Regions from separate parts of the Bacillus sp. P4_D3 genome, predicted to be linked through region 2. Evidence: riboswitches for the same ligand, from Rfam matches in the RefSeq annotation. Region 2 holds a riboswitch; each other region holds the start of a gene.
What was found. A riboswitch is a leader RNA that binds a small molecule or an ion and turns the genes downstream of it on or off. The one in region 2 is predicted to bind S-adenosylmethionine.
Positions count from the first base shown of each region.

Region 1 (5,342 bases), on a different contig from region 2:
TAATAATACCAGCTGGGCGAAGATCGAAGTTGTTACGAACTAGTTCCACTAGTACGTCTTCAGATACTTTACCAGTGCCAAATGTATCAACTGAAATTGATACTGGTTGCGCTACGCCGATTGCGTATGCAAGTTGTACTTCTGCTTTGTCAGCAAGACCAGCTGCTACGATGTTTTTCGCAACATAACGAGCTGCATATGCTGCTGAACGGTCAACTTTCGTTGCATCTTTACCAGAGAATGCACCGCCACCGTGGCGAGCGTATCCACCGTAAGTATCAACGATGATTTTACGTCCTGTTAAACCAGCATCACCTTGTGGTCCACCAATTACGAAGCGGCCAGTTGGGTTAATGAAGAATTTCGTTTCTCCATCCATTAATTCTGCTGGAACTACAGCTTTAATTACATGTTCTTTTAAATCGCGATCGATTTCTTCCCATGTAACATCTGGATGATGCTGTGTAGAAATTACAATTGTATCCACACGTACAGGTTTACCATTTTCATCATACTCAACTGTAACTTGCGTTTTTCCATCCGGACGTAAGTATGATAATGTGTCATCTTTACGTACTTCAGTTAAACGACGAGCTAATTTGTGAGCAAGCGAGATTGGAAGTGGCATTAATTCTTGTGTTTCATTACATGCGAAGCCAAACATTAAACCTTGGTCTCCTGCACCAATTGCCTCAATCTCAGCGTCAGTCATTAGACCTTCGCGTGCTTCTAGCGCTTGGTCAACACCCATAGCGATGTCAGCAGATTGCTCATCGATAGATGTTAAAACTGCACAAGTTTCTGCATCGAATCCATATTTTGCGCGTGTGTAACCAATGCCTTGAATTGTTTCACGAACGATTTTTGGAATATCTACGTAAGTAGAAGTCGTAATTTCCCCCGCTACCAATACTAAACCAGTTGTTACAGTTGTTTCACAAGCTACACGTGCATTTGCGTCCTTTGCTAAGATCGCATCTAAAATTGAATCAGAAATTTGGTCACAAATTTTATCTGGATGTCCTTCAGTTACAGACTCAGATGTGAACAGATGACGTTTTTTTGTCATGTGGTAAACCTCCCTACAGTAATTGTATATATTGTACGGAACTCATCCTTAATTTGCCACAAACTGCGACATACATTTATTCTCCCACACAAGCATACAGAAAAACCTTTCCTACTTAACATAGAGGAAAGGTTTAATTTGCTACTTGCATACTGCTTTTTGCCCTTTGCTCTTATCGTTCGAGACCGTTAGCCTCGCACAGGTTTTAGCACCTATTCACCTGTATTTACCACTACAAGTGAGGTTGCTGGGCTTCATCGGGCCTGTCCCTCCGCCAGCTCGGGATAAGAGAGTATCCGTCCCAACCTATACTAAAGAAATGATATTCATTTGTCAATTAATATTCACATTTTCCTGAAAGTTTTTCTCAATACGCATAGAATGAAATATTAATAAGGAAATGATACATTCACACAAACAAAAATAAATAAATAGTATACATTATTTATATAATTGTGTTATACTCTTGATGGGGATTACGAGAAATATTTCATTAAATGAAAAGGATGGTATATAAATATGAGTACTGTGAATGTCCAAATTGGTTTACATGAATTATTGAACGGAAGCAATGCACAGATTCAATTAAGTGTTCCGCAATTAGTGGAAAAAGTATTAATGCGAAACGAAGGGAAATTAACTTCTACTGGTGCCGTTTCTGCTTCAACAGGAAAATACACAGGACGTTCTCCTAAAGATAAATTTATTGTGAAGGAAGCATCGGTTGCTGACAAAATTGCTTGGGGAGCCGTGAACCAACCGATCTCTGAAGAACATTTTAATAAATTATATATAAAAGTTTTAGAATACTTAAAAGAAAAAGAAGAGTTATTCATCTTCAAAGGATTTGCTGGCGCTGATCGCAACTATCGCCTACCAATTCAAGTTGTTAACGAATATGCATGGCATAATTTGTTCGTACATCAATTATTTATTCGTCCAAATGAAGACGAATTAGCAACTCACGAATCAGAGTTCACAATTGTTTCTGCACCAAACTTCAAAGCAGATCCAGCAATTGACGGTACAAATTCTGAAGCATTCATTATGGTTTCATTCGAAAAACGTATCGTACTAATCGGTGGTACAGAATACGCTGGAGAAATGAAAAAATCAATCTTCTCTATTATGAACTTCTTACTACCTGAACAAGACATTCTTTCTATGCACTGCTCTTCAAACGTAGGCGAAGAAGGCGACGTAGCACTATTCTTCGGTTTATCTGGAACAGGCAAAACAACATTATCTGCTGATCCAAACCGTAAATTAATTGGTGACGATGAGCACGGTTGGTCTGATAACGGTGTATTCAATATTGAAGGCGGTTGCTATGCAAAATGTGTAAACCTTTCTCATGAGAAAGAGCCACAAATCTTCGATGCAATCAAATTTGGTTCCGTTTTAGAAAACGTTGTCATTGACGGTCAAACACGCATCGCCGACTATAACGATACTACTTTAACAGAAAATACACGTGCTGCATACCCTATGCATGCGATTGACAATATCGTACTGCCAAGTGTTGCAGGACATCCAAATACAATTATTTTCTTAACTGCTGATGCATCTGGCGTATTGCCTCCAATCAGTAAGTTATCAAAAGAGCAAGCTATGTACCACTTCTTAAGCGGTTACACTAGTAAACTAGCAGGAACAGAGCGCGGTGTTACATCTCCGCAAGCTACATTCTCTACTTGCTTCGGTTCACCATTCTTACCGCTTGATGCATCCCGTTATGCTGAAATGCTTGGTGAAAAAATCGAGAAACATAATGCAAAAGTATTCTTAGTAAACACTGGCTGGACTGGTGGCGAATACGGTGTTGGTAAACGTATGAACTTAGGTTACACTCGTGCAATGATTCAAGCAGCACTAAGCGGTGAACTTGCTAAAGCTGAAACTGCAAAACACGACATCTTTGGCCTTGAAGTACCTTGTCACGTTCCAGGTGTACCTGACGAAGTATTAATGCCTGAACAAACTTGGGCTGATAAAGATGCTTACAAAGCGAAAGCAATTGAGCTTGCAAACGAATTTAAAGAAAACTTCAAAAAATTCGATAGCGTTTCTGAAGCTATTATTAACTTAGGCGGTCCAATCGCTTAATTACAAATTTTCTGTTGGAATAACCCTTTTACTCATATGAATAAGTGTCGTGTAACCGTAAAGTTCCGCGTACTCACCGACAAAACCCAATGCGGCTTAACGGTTACACACACTTACATAAAAAAGAAGCTTACGTTAAAAACGTAAGCTTCTTTCTATATCTTATATAAAGTGAAACTTTAATCTCTTCATCTATCGCATACCAATACCCATAAATTTACAGAAAATTCATTTTATAATCATTCGTTTGTAGTTTCCCATGATATAATTTACATATACAGGAAAGGGTGAGGCCTATGAAAAATTTTTCTCGTACAGGAAAAATTTTATTCAGTTATGGAGCGATTCAAATGTTTTGGGGACTTGTGATGCTTAACGTTAATTTATTTGAGCATACAAGTGAAACGATAAAATACATTATTCTAATTATCGGAATAGTTTGTTGTATTGTATCCAACTTTTTTAAAGAACCTAAGAGTCATACTACTAAGTGATTTCATATTAACTTATTGGAAGCGGAAACCTATATTTTATACAAAGTTACGCTTCCTGTTGTACTATCCACCGCCGGATCCTCTATTCCATCTAAAAAAGAAGCCCTTTTAGCCCTTTATTAATTCTTCTTCATCCTTCATACTATAATACCCTAAATTCACAACGATTAAGAAATAACCACCCAGAATCCCTACTGCAAATGCCCACATTACCATATGATGCTCAATTTCGTACATAATAATAGCACCCAAAATGGCAGCTGCAAAGCGGTTAAACATACCAAGCGTCGGCGCTTTTGTCTTCTTTACGATACTATCTCCAAGTTTTTCGATACGCCTTCCTAAAATCCAAACACAATACATGCTTACAATAAGTCCAATTCCTGCACCTAGAAAATGTGCTGAAAACGGTGTTAACATCCAGCCTAATAACAGAATACCTAGTAGATAATACGATTGAATTTTAAACGACCTTAATGACATACTAATCATGTTGTACTCCCCTTCAATAGTTTTTATCTATCCAACCAAAGCTATATAACTCATTTCTTTCGAGTCCATGCTACTTAAAATCTATTTCATTCAAATTAAAAACAACATAAACTGTATGTTTATGTTGTTAAAATGCTTTTAGAAAATAATATTATACAAGATTTATAATGTAGAATCCCTCATAAATGTGACGTTTTTCCAAACATTTTTCGTCCATTTATGAAAAAAGTGATATCAATCTATGAACATACGGATATGATGTAATAAGCACAAAAATAAAGGGGGCGTCTAATGGTTTATTTTTTAATGGCTCTCATTCACCTCATTGTCCCTGCACTTATTGGACTTTCCTTGTATTGGTACACGAAAAGACATAGTATTTTCTATGCTGTCCTCGGTGTTCTTCTTCCAGGTATTATTCTTATTACACTCTTCCGTATTCCATTTTTAAATTTAATTCCACTTATTACTGCTATCTTGTTTCTCATCTTTTTACCAAAAATAAAAAAATAGGAAAGCAGATCATAGGTAATCTGCTTTCCTATTTTGATATAGGTTCTTGTACGGTAGAGTGCGCTTCTATTTTCTCCGATTTCACAAACCATAGACCGAAGAAAATGATAATTCCACCGATTATTTGTTGAAACGATACATATTCATTTGCCCATACAGCTGCAAATAAAACAGCTACAAGCGGTGTTATATACATATATACCATCGTATGTGACGCACCAATTTTTTGAACACCAACATACCACATCACTAAACCGAATACTGTTACAAAGAAAATAGAATATAGTAAAGCAAATAGTGTCATTCCGTGTGTAATGTGAAATGGCATGACAAATACATGTGGACCACTTAACAATAAGAGCGGAATCGCTCCAACTAATGTAGACCATGCAGTAACACGTAATGCTGAGTATTTTTTAATAAGCGGTCCTGCTAAAACGGGATAAAGTCCCCAACATATTGATGCAATAAGTCCAATCCCATTTCCGTAGAAAGAACTAGCGAGTGAATGCCCCGCTACTAAAACTAATGTAGCACCAATAAAGGCAATCATGGAACCAACTAACTTTCGAGAAGAAAATTTTTCTTGTTTCAAGAAAATCGCAAATAAAGTTGTAAAAATAGGTGAAATAGAAATGAGTAAAGAGGCATTTGTAGCGGATGTATAT
Region 1 covers NZ_JBFUIN010000022.1:16,708-22,049, reverse strand. Annotated here, with positions in the region: gene metK (methionine adenosyltransferase) at 1-1,069, opposite strand, end outside; SAM riboswitch class I at 1,239-1,360, opposite strand; gene pckA (phosphoenolpyruvate carboxykinase (ATP)) at 1,589-3,175, shown strand; gene AC1DTM_RS06250 (hypothetical protein) at 3,472-3,669, shown strand; gene AC1DTM_RS06245 (ATP synthase subunit I) at 3,778-4,161, opposite strand; gene AC1DTM_RS06240 (hypothetical protein) at 4,453-4,674, shown strand; gene AC1DTM_RS06235 (DMT family transporter) at 4,703-5,342, opposite strand, start outside.
Region 1: linked by a shared signal. The riboswitch ahead of metK (methionine adenosyltransferase) and the one ahead of AC1DTM_RS07645 (methionine ABC transporter ATP-binding protein) in region 2 are both predicted to bind S-adenosylmethionine.

Region 2 (5,342 bases):
CTTCGGACCAGTAGTAGCATTCTGTAAAGCAAAAGACTTTGATCATGCACTTGCAATTGCAAACAATACAGAATACGGTTTAACAGGAGCAGTTGTTACTAACAACCGTGACCATATTGAAAAAGCACGCGAAGACTTCCACGTTGGTAACTTATACTTCAACCGTGGATGTACTGGTGCAATCGTAGGTTACCAACCATTCGGTGGCTTTAACATGTCTGGTACAGACTCTAAAGCTGGTGGCCCTGACTACTTAGCACTTCACATGCAAGCAAAAACTACTTCTGAAACTTTATAAGAAATAGTAGAAGAGATCTTCACATACTGTGAAGATCTCTTCTTTTTGAGAAAATCTTTATAATAGAAGCTAGTTAATTTGAATCGAGAAATAATTACTAAATATTACTATTTATTCTTTGGAACTAGCTAAACCCTATTAATATCGGGATAAACATGAAAATAGAAACAAAACAACGAGAAAAATTGATTTATTAGTCATATTTTTTAGTATTCATTTTGAGGATTTCCTGTATAATACAATTTGAAAGAAAATCTATGGTTTGACAAGAGAACACTCCTTTCGGTTTTGCTCACTGAAAGGAGTGTTTTTTTTTAGGTCGCTAAAAACTCTTCTGTACTCATTATATTAGCGTATACTCCATTTAAACTCGCCAAAATTGTATTATGAATATAAACAGCTGGTATAGTAGCATTCTTAAATGAAAGATCTTTTGTAGCACAAGCATCGTGTATTACGGTACAGTGAAGGCCAAAATCAAAAGCAGCCCTTACCGTAGAATCAATACACATATGGGTCATCATCCCGCAGATTACGACGTGCTCAATTCCTGAACGTTGTAATCGTTCTAGAAGATCAGTTTCTCGGAAGCTATTTGGATAATGTTTAAGGATAACGGATTCCTCTCTAAGTGGACGGACATTTTCGTGAATATGGACACCTTCTGTATTGGGTAGGAAAAAAGTAGCGCTATCTTTTATAGCTACATGTTGGATATGAAAAATAGGTTCGTTTCTAATTCTAAAATGTTGTAGTAGCTGATCAGCATATTCACTTGCTTCTACTGGATTACGTAATTCCATCTTGCCATTTGGAAAATAATCATTTTGAATATCGACGAGCAAAAGAGCTGTTTTCATATATTTATCTTCCTCCGAATTCATATTGAAATACTGTTATTCAATTAGTAGAGAAGATTCTCCTCTTTAAAAGTATGAGTGAGGAGGATTTTACATAACTATAAAAATTACTATTGTATTGTGATTTTTTATTTGAAAATTTTAATAGAGGAATAATTGATTTTTTTCTGAAAAATGTATTGACTCTTATTATTCTGAGTTCTATAATGAGAATTAATTAAATGACAATTAAATCGATACACTCTTATCCAGAGAGGTGGAGGGACTGGCCCTACGATACCTCAGCAACGGGTTTTTTAATACCGTGCTAATTCCAGCAAGCTTAAAGTAGGCTTGGAAGATGAGAAGATGTGAACGAGTACATAAAAGTGCTCTCCTTCTTATCTTTTACAAGTGATAAGAAGGAGAGCACTTTTTATTTTACCTCGAAAGCTCTACTTCAAGTTTTACAGCATATAGGAGGGAAGAAAATGATTTCTTTTAATAATGTAAGTAAAGTATATGAATCAGGTGGACAATCTGTTCATGCGGTTGAGGATGTAACGCTGTCAGTTGAAAAGGGCGAAATTTTTGGCATTATCGGATTTAGTGGTGCTGGAAAGAGTACGTTATTACGCTTAGTAAATATGTTAGAAAGACCAACTGCAGGAACAATTTCAATAGATGATAAAGAAATTACATCATTATCGGCGAAAGAGTTACGGAAACTAAGACAAAGAATTGGGATGATTTTTCAAAGCTTTAATCTATTTAATTCAAGAACAGTGTTTGGGAACATTGCTTATCCATTAAGGTTAGCGAAATTGCCGAAGAATGAGATAAAAGAAAGAGTGAATGAACTACTAAAGTTTGTTGGTTTAGAAGATAAAGCGAACTATTATCCAGAACAGTTATCAGGTGGACAAAAGCAGCGCGTTGGGATTGCAAGAGCACTTGCGACATCACCGGATATTCTCATATGTGATGAGGCAACATCAGCTTTAGATCCGGAAACAACAACAGAAATTTTAAATTTATTAAAGAAAGTAAATAGAGAGTACAATTTAACGATTCTACTTATTACACATGAAATGCACGTTGTGAAAGAAATTTGTCACCGTGTAGCTGTTATGGAAAAAGGAAAAGTAATTGAAGAAGGAAAACTGTTTGATGTTTTCACACAACCAAAAACAAAGACAACTCAAAATTTTGTACGCTCTGTTATTAATGATCACTTACCAGAAAGTGTTCTAGCGAAAATTCAAAACGGAGGTCAGATTTATCGCCTGACTTTTACTGGGGAAGAAACAGGGCAGCCTGTACTATCATATATTGCGAAAAACTATAACGTCGATGTAAATGTTCTTTACGGAAATATTATTGAACTCCAAAATGTGCTATTTGGAAATCTTCTTGTAGAGCTACAAGGTGAACAGAAGGAAATTCAAAAAGCATTACAACATCTAAGACTGCAAGTGCAGCTGAAGGAGGTAGGAGCTCATGCGAGTTGATTGGAGTATATTTTGGCCTCGCATATTAGATGCGACAGGGGATACCCTCTTAATGGTAATTGTAACCCTTATATTCGCTACAATTCTCGGTATACCTCTAGGTTTACTTTTATACGTAACGAGGAAAGGAAACTTTTTAGAAAATAAATGGGTCTTTTCTATTCTTAATATCGTAATTAATACAATTCGTCCGGTTCCATTCATTATCTTTTTAGTAGCTCTAAGTCCGATAACAAGAAGTGTTATCGGAACGACGATTGGAACGGCAGCAGCAATCTTCCCAATGACGTTAGTTGCATCAATTGGTATTGCTAGAATGGTTGAAACAAATCTTGTTTCTGTTCCGAAAGGGGTAATTGAAGCAGCACAAGCAATGGGCGCTTCACCACTTAGAATTGTTTTTGAAATCCTAGTGCCAGAAGCTTTAGCACCATTAATCTTAGGTGTCACGTTTATGACAGTTGGTTTAATTGAATTTTCTGCAGTTGCTGGGCTTGTCGGTGGTGGCGGTCTTGGTGACTTAGCAATGACATATGGTTATCAACGCTTTGATACGTCAGTTATGTTCGTAACGGTCGTTTTACTTATTATTCTTGTACAGGTAGCTCAAAATTTAGGAAACTACTTTGCGAAAGTCTTTTTACGCAGATCATAAAAAGGAAGAGGGGAAAAGAAAATGAAGAAAATTTTAGCATTTGCATTATCAGCGATTGTAGGAATTACAGCCTTAAGCGGCTGCTCAGGTGGAGACACAGGTGCAGGAGCGAAAGAGAAAGTAGTTCGCGTAGGTGTAACTGGAACAGATGGAGACGCTTGGGAAATCTTAAAGAAAAAAGCTGAAAAAGAAGGGATCAAAATTAAACTGGTTGAGTTCTCTGATTACACAACGCCCAACAAAGCGTTAGCTGATGGAGATATTGAACTAAACTCATTCCAGCACATTGCTTTCTTAGAGCAATTTAAAAAGGAGCATAAGTTAGATATTACAGCTGTTGGTACAACGCAAATTGCACCGATGGGCTTATACTCTGAAAAATATAAGAAAGCAAATGAAATCCCAGATGGTTCAGAAATTGCTATTCCAAATGATCCAACGAACCAAGCGCGTGCATTAAAACTTCTTGATGCAGCTGGATTATTAAAGCTTAAGAAAGATTTCGGTCTATTTGGAGATCCAAGCGGCATTGCTGAAAATCCGAAGAAGCTAAAGATTACACCGGTTATCGCACAGCAAACACCTCGTGTGTTAAAAGATGTAGCGGCTTCAGTTATTAATAACGGTGTTGCTGGTCAAGCCGGATTAGATCCAGCAAAGGATCCTATTTTCTTAGAAGATCCAAAGAATGAAAATGCAAAGGCCTATATTAATATTTTCGCAGCTCGTACGAAAGACAAAGATGATCCAACACTGAAAAAAGTAATTGAATTATACCATTCAAAAGAAGTAACAGATGCAGTTAAGAAAGAAACAAATGGTGGTTCCATTTCAGTAGATCTTTCACTAGATGAGCTTGCAAAAATCGTAAAATAATTATTGGGTTTAACGACTAACAGTAGGAACCCCTCCGCTGTTAGCTCGTTCAACATATAATCTACTTAACAAACAAAACCCTAATTCTGTACCTTCCAATTTTGTATAACATAGAATCCAATGTTTGTTAAGTAGAGTGATGGACCAGGAGTTTTCCTGGTCTTTTTTTATTTAAAACAGTTAGCTAATAATAAGGTAATCCAAATTATGATTGGGTAAGAGAGTAAACTGAAAATGAGTGTAATTGCTAAATTCCTTTTATTGATTAAGCATTTTTCTGATGAAAAGAAGAAAATGGAAAACAGAACAATGGAAGCTGCTGATATTACACCTGGATTATAAGAACGATAAATGAAATACAAGATAATATGCTGAACGGCGTTAAAAAAGATACAGCCCTGTATAAAAATGATCCAGTAAATAGAAGATATGATGCTTAATTGATATAGAAAGACTATGATTAAGACAAAGGTTGTTAATATGGAAATTGCAATGAAAAATTGTTGGCTAGTTATAAGATGAATTGAAAATTGATTAGCAAGATATTGTGGCATCTGGAAAGCTTCTTCAAGGTTATGAATGAAAAATAAAAAGGGGGTTAGCCAGATTGTACGAGTAGTAACATGTCTTGCAGAAGATGTTTTAATCAATTTACATCAGCTCCAATAAAGGGATAGAAAGCCTATAAGAAAAGGCTTTCTACAAGGGTATAGTTATTCAATTATGATGCTTTTTAAATTACTCTCAGGTTGCGGTTGTTCTTCCGCATAAGAGGAGAGCTCCTCTTGTAAAATATTTAGTGCTCGCTTAGCTGATTGCTGAATCGGATTCGGTAACTCTTCTAATATAAGCATACCGAATTTTATTTTTGTACGAATTACCTTTCTTAGTAGTTCATCATGCATGTACTACACCTCCAAACCGAATATTTAGTACATCATCTTCAAACTTAGCTCCTTGAATAGAAAGGTGCGTTAATGTTTTTGGCAAGGTGATATTTCGCTTCGCAGAACCGGCTCGAATAATAAGTTCATCACCTTTTTGATTTAATGAAAGTTCACTTTTGTTTGAGAAGGGAATGGACAGAACGAAAATATACTCATCGCCATCTTTTTTTACATATTGTGTGCGACCGTTAAATTTCACTTCCGTAGGAGAAGAGT
Region 2 covers NZ_JBFUIN010000032.1:18,269-23,610, reverse strand. Annotated here, with positions in the region: gene pruA (L-glutamate gamma-semialdehyde dehydrogenase) at 1-298, shown strand, start outside; gene AC1DTM_RS07650 (cysteine hydrolase family protein) at 613-1,158, opposite strand; SAM riboswitch class I at 1,400-1,505, shown strand; gene AC1DTM_RS07645 (methionine ABC transporter ATP-binding protein) at 1,629-2,648, shown strand; gene AC1DTM_RS07640 (methionine ABC transporter permease) at 2,638-3,303, shown strand; gene AC1DTM_RS07635 (MetQ/NlpA family ABC transporter substrate-binding protein) at 3,325-4,179, shown strand; gene AC1DTM_RS07630 (HXXEE domain-containing protein) at 4,347-4,829, opposite strand; gene AC1DTM_RS07625 (DUF3926 domain-containing protein) at 4,893-5,084, opposite strand; gene AC1DTM_RS07620 (ArsA family ATPase) at 5,077-5,342, opposite strand, start outside.

Region 3 (5,342 bases), on a different contig from region 2:
TTATTTATCGTTAATTCTTTTTTCTCTTCATTCGTTAATAACTGGTCATTAATTTCATAAGCCCCCATTTAAACATTCCCCTCCTTACGTAATAGAACGAATACGCGGATCAACAATACGATGAATGATATCTGTAATAAAAATACATACAATTAATAGCGAACTATAGAAAATGGTTGTTCCCATAATTACCGGATAATCTCGGTTAAAAATACTATCTACAAAATATTTTCCTAAACCAGGAATTGAAAAGATTTTTTCAATAATGAAAGTTCCTGTTAAAAGTCCAGCCATTAATGGGCCAACAAATGTAAGTACCGGAACAATTGCATTTCGAAGAGCATGTCTTATAATGATTTTCTTAATTGGTATACCTTTTGCTCTCGCTAGCTTAATATAATCACTCTGCAACACTTCAATCATATTAGAGCGAACAAATCTTGTAATAACTGCGATTGGCCCGAGCGCTAATGCGAAAGAAGGTAATACAGTATGCTCAAACGTTCCCCACGACGCCACTGGTAGTAATTCAAATTGGATGGCGAACACTTGTATAAATAGTGGCGCTAAAATAAAACTAGGAATAGAAATACCGAGAATCGCAAGCAAGCTCACACTATAATCAATCACTTTCCCATGATATAGCGCGGCAAATGTACCTGCGGCAATTCCGACTAACAATGAAATAACAAGTGCTTGTAAACCAATAATTGCCGATGGTCCAAAACCAGTTGTTATAATTTCCGATACACCTTGACCTGTTGATTGAACAGATTCACCAAAATCAAAATGAACTACCCCATCCAAATAAGCAACATACTGATTCCATAACGGTTCATCCAGGTGATACTTAGCTCTCATGTTTTGTATCACTTCTTCAGGAAAGATTTTCGCATCTGACGAAAATGGATCCCCTGGAATAATATGCATAATTAAAAATGTTACTGTCGTAATGACCCATAGCGTAAACACCATAACCGATAGTTTTTTAATAACATACACTTCGATAACCCCCTAAACAAATGAATTTACTTTGTTTTATTGACATATTTGTTCCTATTACTCCTTTTCCACTTCTTAAAACACAAAAAGCCTTGATCTTAAAAAATAAGATCAAGGCTTAATAAAACTATGCCCATCACTTATCTTTCAAGCCTTGCTTGCTGGAATTAGCACGGTGTTCTATTACAGAACCCGCTGCTGAGGTGTCATAGGGCCAGTCCCTCTACCTCTCTGGATAAGTAAATTGCTATATTATTATTTGGTTCAAATTGTATATTTTGAATTATAATTCTGAAAAAATGAAAAGTCAATCTAATTGGATATATTTAGAAAAATCAGTTTTTGATGGCATTATTTCTTAAAATCACTACTTTAACTTATAATAAAGGTAATTACTTTAAAGGAGTTATAAGATGGATCCCTTACTTCTGGCTACTATAGGATTGCCATTAACAATTGTCATACTCGTTATCATTGGTTTCTATAAACTCTTCATTAAAAAGAAACGTATCACTTCTTTTTATACACCCTTCGATAATATTACTGGACAAACAATTTCAGAATTTCACGAAGAGCAGAAGGTATTAGTATGCGAGGATGAAGACGGAGATGGTAAGAAGAAAAAATAACCTTGCGCATGCGCAAGGTTATTTTTTCGTTTCTGTTTGAAAACGTTTATAGTATGTCGATGCTGTTGAAAAATTAATTTCTATATCACGAATCAACGATGAATCTTCTTCTTTAGCTAACTTCTGTAATTTTTTCATCGCTTGTTCTGATTCATTTAAGAAACCAACATACATTTCATGTTCTTGTTCTTTCGACTTCGGTACATGAATTTCTTTACGCATATGATCTATATCTTCTAACATGCCCGTTGTTACATTTTGCACGTCTTCCTTAAATTTAGCATTAGTTATTTCCTTACCGCCCTTTTCTTTTGCCACTTCAAATAACTGTAACGCTTTATTAATTTCCTTGTTCATCTTCGCATCATACTTTTCATGTACCTCACGATACACTTTCGTATCTTCTGTCTGTTCAGTAGATTGCTCTACCTTTTCTTTCGGTTCCTTCGTATCTTTCGTGTCTTTATTTCCATTACATCCCGCTAGAAGGAGCATACCCCCAAGCATTGCAATACCGAAAACCTTCTTCATCTCTTATTCTCCTTTTATCTACATCTACTACGAATTACAGTTTCTCTTATCTCCACTTGTTTTATTATACCGAGAACGTCCTAAATTTTGCACTTAAGATGATCTCTTAATAAATATACACACATTTTTGTCACATTATCGTCACTTTATGCAAGTAACTTCACCACTCTACCTTACAAAACTGTAAGCACACATAGAGAACAAACCATGCTAGACTTACATATGCATAACGCAAGCGTAGTTAAGTTTTTAAGGAGAATCACCTATGTACAATACAATACCTTTTATGGGAGAAGATATTCGTGTCCTTATTCGTGAAAGATCACTTCATATTGAAAACACAGAAAACCTTCGCCGCGTATTAAAAAAGCAACATGCTCCATTTAAGTTAGCCCAATATTTAAAACAACAACATACAAATCAATTTCATACTGTGCTAAATATATCGGATAAATCATTAACAATCGAGATTATCGGTCATGTCTACATTGGAAATTTTGCAGATGTCTTAAAAGAAATTCCACGCATACCGAAGATTGCTCCTATTATCGTTGAGAGGGCATATAGAATTACAGATCATACTGATATTATTGACTGCGGGGAGAAAGAGGTCGACAGTAACCGCTGGGTATGGGATAAACTTGCTTTCTTATATGATGCGATCATGAATAATATGTATGAGTTATTTCAAAGAAATGAAAAAAAGAGCTGATTCAGAGAAATGTTTGAATCAGCTCTTTTTTGTTAAGCCTCTAAATTTTGTTTTTGTTGCAGTTCAAACTGCTGCTCACTTCTTTTTGCCATGAATAAATAGCATAACACAGCACCAATTTCACAAAGAGCTATAACAACACCCATAGGAAGTGCTGTATTACTTCCGCCAATACCTACTAGCGGTGCAACAAGCGCTCCTGAAATGAACTGTAATAAACCTAGTAAAGCTGATGCTGTTCCTGCTGCTTGTTTTTGATTTCTCATCGCTAACGAGAAGCCAGTTGTTGATACAACCCCAACACTTGATACAACGAGAAATAGCGAGCATAAAACACCGATTAGACCTATTCCTAATACGATTGTAAGTAGTAACGATAGACCGCCAACAGCCGCAATAACAATACCGGAAACAAATAATGTCTTCTCATTCACTTTCCCTGCTAAGCGGCCAGTAACTTGGCTAGCAATAATAATACCGATACCGTTAATTGCAAAGAACAAACTAAACTGTTGTGGTGATGCCCCGTATATATTTTGCAACACGAACGGTGAACCAGAAATATAAGCAAACATTGCAGCTGTTACTAATCCTTGCGACAATGCATAACCCATAAATAAACGATCTTTCAGAAGCTTTCCGTATGTCGCCAGCGTTCCCGACAAACCACCTGTCTCTCTTTCTTCAGGAGGTAATGTTTCACGTAATACGAAAGTAGATGATATTAGCATGAATACACTAATTGCTCCAAGAACGATAAAAACGCCGCGCCATGATGTGAACTGTAATAATTGCCCTCCAATAATCGGTGCCAAAATAGGTGCTGCTCCGTTTACTAGCATAAGCAGTGAGAAAAACTTCGTCATTTCAGAACCCGAATACATATCACGTACCATTGCACGTGATATAACGATACCAGCAGATCCTGAAGCACCTTGTAAGAAACGTAAAAGTACTAAACTCCAAATAGATGGTGCAACAGCACAAAGTAAAGAAGAAGCAACATAAATAATAAGAGCGATAATAAGAGGTTTGCGTCTTCCGTAAATGTCACTAATTGAACCAACAAATAACTGTCCCACTGAAAGCCCAAGCAGACAAGCAGTTAATGTAAGCTGCGCAAGGGATGCACTCGTTTGTAAATCATCCGTTAACTTTGGTAAAGAAGGCAAATACATATCAATAGATAATGGCCCAATTGCCGTAAGTGTCCCTAATACAAGAATCATCCATAACCTGTTTGTTTTTACAGGTTTATATACTTCGTGATTAACTTCATTCACTTTTTCCATTCACCCTTTCATATAACTACTTAACCGTAACAATTATAGTTACAACATAAATATACGTCAAGTATACCGTATTTTCCTGTTTAATAATGTAAAAAAAGCGATAGAATCTCTATCGCTTTACTTTTTCAAATTACTATTTGTAAATTTAGATACAGATGCCATCATTTCTCCTGTGTCTAAATATGTGATTTGAATTGGATCTCCTACTTCTGTAAACATTGCATATGGGAATTTCTTCGCCGGTACCATGAATACTTTTTGCTCGTTTTCTAATAGTACGTACACAATCGTATTTTCACCTGATTTTTCTTTATACACACGTTGTACAGTACCTTCTTTTTGCGCTTCTTTCCCATTTGAAGTCGGTCTAAATGAATCACCACTTCCACTCAGCGCATTTTTATAATTCTCAAGTGCTTCTTTTTGCGTTGAACCTGTTGCAAACACTTTTGCATTAGAAGCATATATAACAGTATGAGCACGTACTAATCCCCCGTCATCAATAACCGGTACAATCCAAGAAGGCTTACCATATACGTTATAAATAACCGGCATTGTTCCATGCCATTTCTCTCTCTTAAAGGAATTATCCACTACTTCTGTAGCAGCCGAACCGTCCATAATTCCCTTCACTTCTTTTCCGTTATAGTAATACAACTTTCCTGTACGTGCATCAACTAATGAGTAACCGAGGGCAGAATCTACTCCTTCTTTCGGAGAGGTGAAATCTGTAAAGTAATACAGTTTACCATCCTTTCCGAAGATTGGCGTAACGCCTTCCTTCGTCCCCCACTCAGTCGGAATCTTCATGTCAGTTTGTGAGAATTTCGTATTCCAAAATCCGTGAATATATTTTCCGAAGTACGTATTTAACGTAGATGCTGTTTCATGATTTAATACACCATCAACGAATTTAGGTGCATTCCCTTTATCATATCGTTTCACATCACCTGTTTGTGCATCAACAACGACAACGCCTTCTACTTCAAACCCTGATCTTCCTGAAATAAACTCACCGTATGTCATTGTATAATACGGTTTTCCTTTATCATCAACTTCAAATTTTGGTTTCCCTTTAAAAACTAAATCTGGCTCTGCTTTTCGAACAACACGTTCTAATTTATTACCGAAAAACATGCTTGGTACATACTTCATTTTATATCCAAGATGTAATTT
Region 3 covers NZ_JBFUIN010000013.1:20,126-25,467, forward strand. Annotated here, with positions in the region: gene AC1DTM_RS04530 (ABC transporter permease) at 1-68, opposite strand, end outside; gene AC1DTM_RS04535 (ABC transporter permease) at 85-1,002, opposite strand; SAM riboswitch class I at 1,140-1,244, opposite strand; gene AC1DTM_RS04540 (DUF3951 domain-containing protein) at 1,416-1,631, shown strand; gene AC1DTM_RS04545 (hypothetical protein) at 1,650-2,162, opposite strand; gene AC1DTM_RS04550 (hypothetical protein) at 2,428-2,874, shown strand; gene AC1DTM_RS04555 (multidrug effflux MFS transporter) at 2,907-4,166, opposite strand; gene AC1DTM_RS04560 (DUF3981 domain-containing protein) at 4,284-5,342, opposite strand, start outside.
Region 3: linked by a shared signal. The riboswitch ahead of AC1DTM_RS04535 (ABC transporter permease) and the one ahead of AC1DTM_RS07645 (methionine ABC transporter ATP-binding protein) in region 2 are both predicted to bind S-adenosylmethionine.

Region 4 (5,342 bases), on a different contig from region 2:
GGCCTCATAGAATCATCGTATTGCAACGCTTCTAGTCCACTAATTCCATGTCCAACCCTTTCATGATGCTCACGAGGATTAATCGAGGCAAGCGCCAATTTCATTGCACTTATATGTTCTGGTGTTGTGCCACAACAACCACCAATAATATTAATCCATCCTTCTTCAGCAAAACGTTTTACTTTTTCAGCAAGTGACGCCGGAGATTCGTGATAATGCCCATCTTCATCAGGAAGACCAGCGTTTGGATAACAAGAAATATAACACTCCGATAAATCAGATAGAGAACGCATATGTTCCCTCATAAATTCTGGACCAGTAGCACAGTTTAACCCAACCGATAATGGCTTCATATGCTCTACCGATAAATAAAAGGCTTCGATTGTTTGACCCGCTAAAGTCGTTCCCATCGGTTCAATTGTTCCAGAAATCATAATAGGTACTATTTTGTTTAGTTCTTCAAACGCCGCTTGAATTCCAAGGTACGCAGCTTTCACATTACGCATATCTTGACTCGTCTCAACGAGCAATACATCAACTTCTCCTCTTAATAGTCCTCTCGCTTGCCTTGTATAGGCTTCGATTAACTCTTCAAAAGTTACACCACCTGTAACACTAATGGCTTTCGTCGTTGGTCCCATCGCTCCCGCAACATATACTTCTTTCCCACTTCCTTTGACTGCTTGCTTCGCCAAAAACGCTGCCCTTTCGTTTAACTCTTCATCTAAATGAGACAATGCATAATCACTTAATACAATATTTGTTGCACCAAACGTATTCGTTTCAATAATATCTGCTCCAGCTTCAATGTAGACTTTATGAATATTTAAAATCACATCTGGTCTTGTTTTTACTAAATATTCATTACAACCTTCGTATTCTTCTCCTCCAAAATCTTCCGCTGTTAAGTCTTCTTGCTGGATCATCGTTCCCATTGCACCATCTAATATTAAAATTTCATGTTGTAATCTCTCTTCTATTCGTTTCATCAATTAATACCCTCTTTCACTTCTTGCTTTTCTCTCACATATTTCACGAGATGTTCTGTAATTTCATATTTTAAAAACGGCGTAATAAGATAAATACCGTTAAAATATTTCATTGCCGCATCAATCAACTCTTGTGAAATACGAATTCCTTCCTCGATAGCAGCCTCTTTCGTTTTATGTCCATCCATTCTTTGTCTTACCTCTTCAGGGAGCGTAATACCCGGTACTTCAAAATGAAGAAAATCTGCATTCCGCTTACTTACTAACGGCATAATTCCAATAAAGATAGGTTGTTCCAAATGCTTTGTCGCTTCATATACTTCTTCTATTAAAGCAACATCATATATCGGCTGCGTTAAGAAATATTCAGCTCCAGCATCAATTTTTCGTTCCATTCGCTTTACCGCTGCTTTTAAATGCCTTACATGAGGATTGAATGCCCCTCCGACAGAAAATCTTGTTGCCGGACCAATTGATTTCCCTAAAATAGAGCGACCGTCGTTCATCTCTTTAATCATTTTAATTAGCTCTATAGATGACAAATCATATACAGAAGTTGCACCTGGAAAATCACCAACGCGCGCTGGATCACCAGTTAAAGCTAGCACTTCCTCCATACCTAATGCTGATAATCCAAGCAAGTGAGACTGTAGTCCAATGACGTTATGATCTCTACACGTTAAATGCGTCAATACTGGAATATCATGCTTCGTTAATAATGCACCCATAGCCATATTCGAAACGCGAGGAGATGCTAATGAATTATCTGCTAGAGTAATAGCATCCGCTCCAGCCCTTTTCAGTGCTCTTGCCCCTTCAAAAAAACGCTGCGTGTCTAACGTTTTCGGTGGATCTAATTCCACTACAACTGTCGTTTGTTTCTTTGCCTTTTCTGCGAGAGTAACATGAGCTCTCGAACGCTTCTCATGTGTATGGACCACTTTAGGCCTTTGAATCGTCTCCTTTGCTATTACAGGTGCAACATTTGCAATAGCACGTTTCATTCCTTCAATATGTTCCGGGGTAGTACCACAACAACCACCTAATAAACGAATACCTTGTTCAATAAAGTTTGGTGTCATCTCTTCAAAATACGCTGGACTTCCCTCATATACGTAACGCCCCTCCACATAATTCGGGAGACCTGCATTCGGATATGCTGATAAATAGCCATTTTGAGGAATCGATATCATTTTGAAAGCTTCCGTCATATGAAGTGGCCCTAGTTGACAGTTCAATCCAACAACATTGGCACCGTAATCCAAAAGCTGTTTTAATATTTCATTGACATCATTCCCATTTTGAGTCGTACCTGCCTCATGTAACGCTAACTGAGCAACAATCGGAATATTCGTTTGTTTACGCAATACTTTAACGGCATGCAATAATTCAAATTCATCATAAAAAGTTTCTAATAGTAATCCATCAACCTGTTCTTCTAGTAAAGCACCTGCCTGCTCAAGTAACATAAATTCTCTCTCTATATCAGTCGTTGTAACAGCACCAATATGTTTCATACCTCCAATTGTCCCTAAAATTGCATTCCGCTCTGTTACTGATGCTTTCGCAATATTCACTGCCGCTTTATTAATTTGGACAACTTGATTTTCTAGACCATACATGCGGAGTTTCGCTTCATTCGCACCATACGTATTCGTTTGAATAACATCCGCTCCAGCAGCTACATATTGTTTATGGATCGATATAATTAAGTCCGGGTCAGACAAATTCAATTCTTCAAAACTACTTTGTAAACCATGCGAATGTAATAACGTTCCAACCGCACCATCACCTATTACAACTCCTTTTGATAATAAATCTAGTAATTTCACGAATCTCCCTCATTTCTATCAATATAAAAAACCCCCTCTTCACTTTGAAGAGGGGGACATAATTGTTCCTCCTCTTATTATGCAAAACACACGTTTTGCAGGTTTTAGCACCGTTTCAAACATTTAGTTTGAAGGTTGCCGGGTTTCACAGGGCCTTTCCCTCCACCGCTCTCAATAAGAGTTTGTCTTTATTATTTTATTTATGTAGCTAAAAGGAAATACGTTCCCCTTTTAACAATGTTTGTTAATTTTTTATAAATTTAGCATGCACTAAAATAAAAGTCAATGACACTTGCGGAAAAATAAAAATTATTTAAAATAAAGTTGCAATTCAATTATCTTTTGTTGTAAAGTTAAAAACATAATAAAAATTTCATACGAACATTCTTATCTAGAGAGGTAGAGGGACTGGCCCTATGACGCCTCAGCAACCATTAACATTCATTCGTTAATAAGGTGCTAATTCCAGCAAATTGTGAAAGATTTGACAGATGAGAAGAAGACTCTATTCAATCCGAAAGCCTTCTTCTTAGAAGGCTTTTTTTATTTTCACTTAGTCGTTCACTTTAAAAAGGGGGAATTTTCACATGTCAACAATCGAAACAAAACTAGCACAAATCGGGAACCGTAGCGAAGCTACAACAGGAACTGTTAATCCACCTGTTTATTTCTCAACTGCTTATCGTCACGAAGGAATTGGTAAATCTACTGGCTTTGACTATTCAAGAACTGGAAATCCGACTCGCGGTCTTTTAGAACAGGCAATTGCAGACTTAGAAAGCGGTGAGCAAGGGTATGCCTGTAGTTCAGGAATGGCGGCTGTTCTCCTTGTCCTTTCACTATTCCGTTCCGGAGATGAGCTTATCGTATCCGAAGACTTATACGGAGGAACATATCGTCTATTTTCCGAACATGAAGACAAGTGGAATATTCGATGTAGATACGTAGATACACAATCTATTAAACAAATTGAGCAAGCAATCACATCTCAAACGAAGGCTATTTTCATAGAAACACCGACTAATCCATTAATGCAAGTAACTGATATCGTAAGTGTAGCAAGTGTAGCGAAAAGGCACGGACTACTTCTTATTGTAGATAACACGTTCTATACACCTTATATACAGCAACCATTAACAGAAGGTGCAAACATCGTCCTTCATAGCGCAACTAAATATTTAGGCGGACATAACGATGTACTAAGCGGACTTGTCGTTGCGAAAGGGAAATCTCTTTGCGAGGAGCTTGCTCATTATCATAATGCCTCTGGTGCTGTCTTAAGCCCGTTTGATTCATGGCTATTAATTCGAGGGATGAAAACTTTAGCACTCCGCATGAAACAGCATGAAGAAAACGCTCATGCAATTGTTGCTTATTTAAATGATGAAGATGGTGTGACAAATGTATTTTATCCAGGAAGAGGTGGTATGATTTCATTTCGCCTTCAAGATGAAACTTGGATTAATCCTTTCTTACAATCTTTATCCTTAATTACATTTGCTGAAAGTCTTGGCGGCGTCGAAAGTTTAATGACTTATCCAGCAACGCAAACTCATGCCGATATTCCAGAAGATATTCGAACAGCACGCGGTGTGTGTAATCGTCTTCTCCGTTTTTCAGTCGGCATCGAAAATAGCAATGATTTAATTCAAGACTTAAAGCAAGCAATTAAACTTGTAAAAGAAGGTGTAAAAATATGAGCTATTCCATAGATACACTTTTACTGCATAATCAATACAAGCATGACTCACATACAGGAGCTGTTAACGTTCCCATCTATAACACATCAACATTTCATCAGTTTGATGTAGATGCTTTCGGAAAGTATGACTATAGTAGATCTGGAAATCCAACACGTGAAGCTCTTGAAGATATCATTGCTTTATTAGAAGGCGGGACAAAAGGATTCGCCTTTGCATCAGGCATTGCAGCCATTTCTACTGCATTTCTCCTTCTTTCACAAGGTGACCATGTTCTTATTTCAGAAGATGTATATGGAGGCACTTATCGAATTGTTACTGAAGTTCTCTCCCGTTATGGTGTTTCACATACATTTGTTGATATGACCAATGTGGAAGAAGTAAAAGAAAACATTAAACCAAATACGAAGCTCTTTTATGTAGAAACACCTTCTAACCCACTTTTAAAAGTGACAGATATTCGTGCTGTTTCTAATCTTGCAAAATCTATTGATGCTCTTACTTTTGTTGATAATACATTTTTGACACCACTATTTCAAAAGCCACTTGATCTTGGCGCCGATGTTGTTCTTCATAGTGCAACAAAATTTATTGCTGGTCATAGTGATGTCACCGCCGGATTAGCTGTCGTAAAAGATGAAGAGCTTGCTCAAAAGCTCGGCTTTCTACAAAACGCTTTTGGTGCTATTTTAGGACCGCAAGATTGTTCTCTCGTGCTTCGCGGCATTAAAACATTGCATGTACGTCTCGAACATTCAGCTGCAGGTGCCAACAAAATCGCACATTTTTTACAAGAGCACTCTAAAGTTCAAAATGTCTAT
Region 4 covers NZ_JBFUIN010000123.1:2,364-7,705, forward strand. Annotated here, with positions in the region: partial or broken gene metH (methionine synthase) at 1-989, opposite strand, end outside; gene AC1DTM_RS14145 (bifunctional homocysteine S-methyltransferase/methylenetetrahydrofolate reductase) at 989-2,821, opposite strand; SAM riboswitch class I at 2,893-3,002, opposite strand; SAM riboswitch class I at 3,206-3,319, shown strand; gene AC1DTM_RS14150 (methionine biosynthesis PLP-dependent protein) at 3,409-4,521, shown strand; gene metC (cystathionine beta-lyase) at 4,518-5,342, shown strand, end outside.
Region 4: linked by a shared signal. The riboswitch ahead of AC1DTM_RS14150 (methionine biosynthesis PLP-dependent protein) and the one ahead of AC1DTM_RS07645 (methionine ABC transporter ATP-binding protein) in region 2 are both predicted to bind S-adenosylmethionine.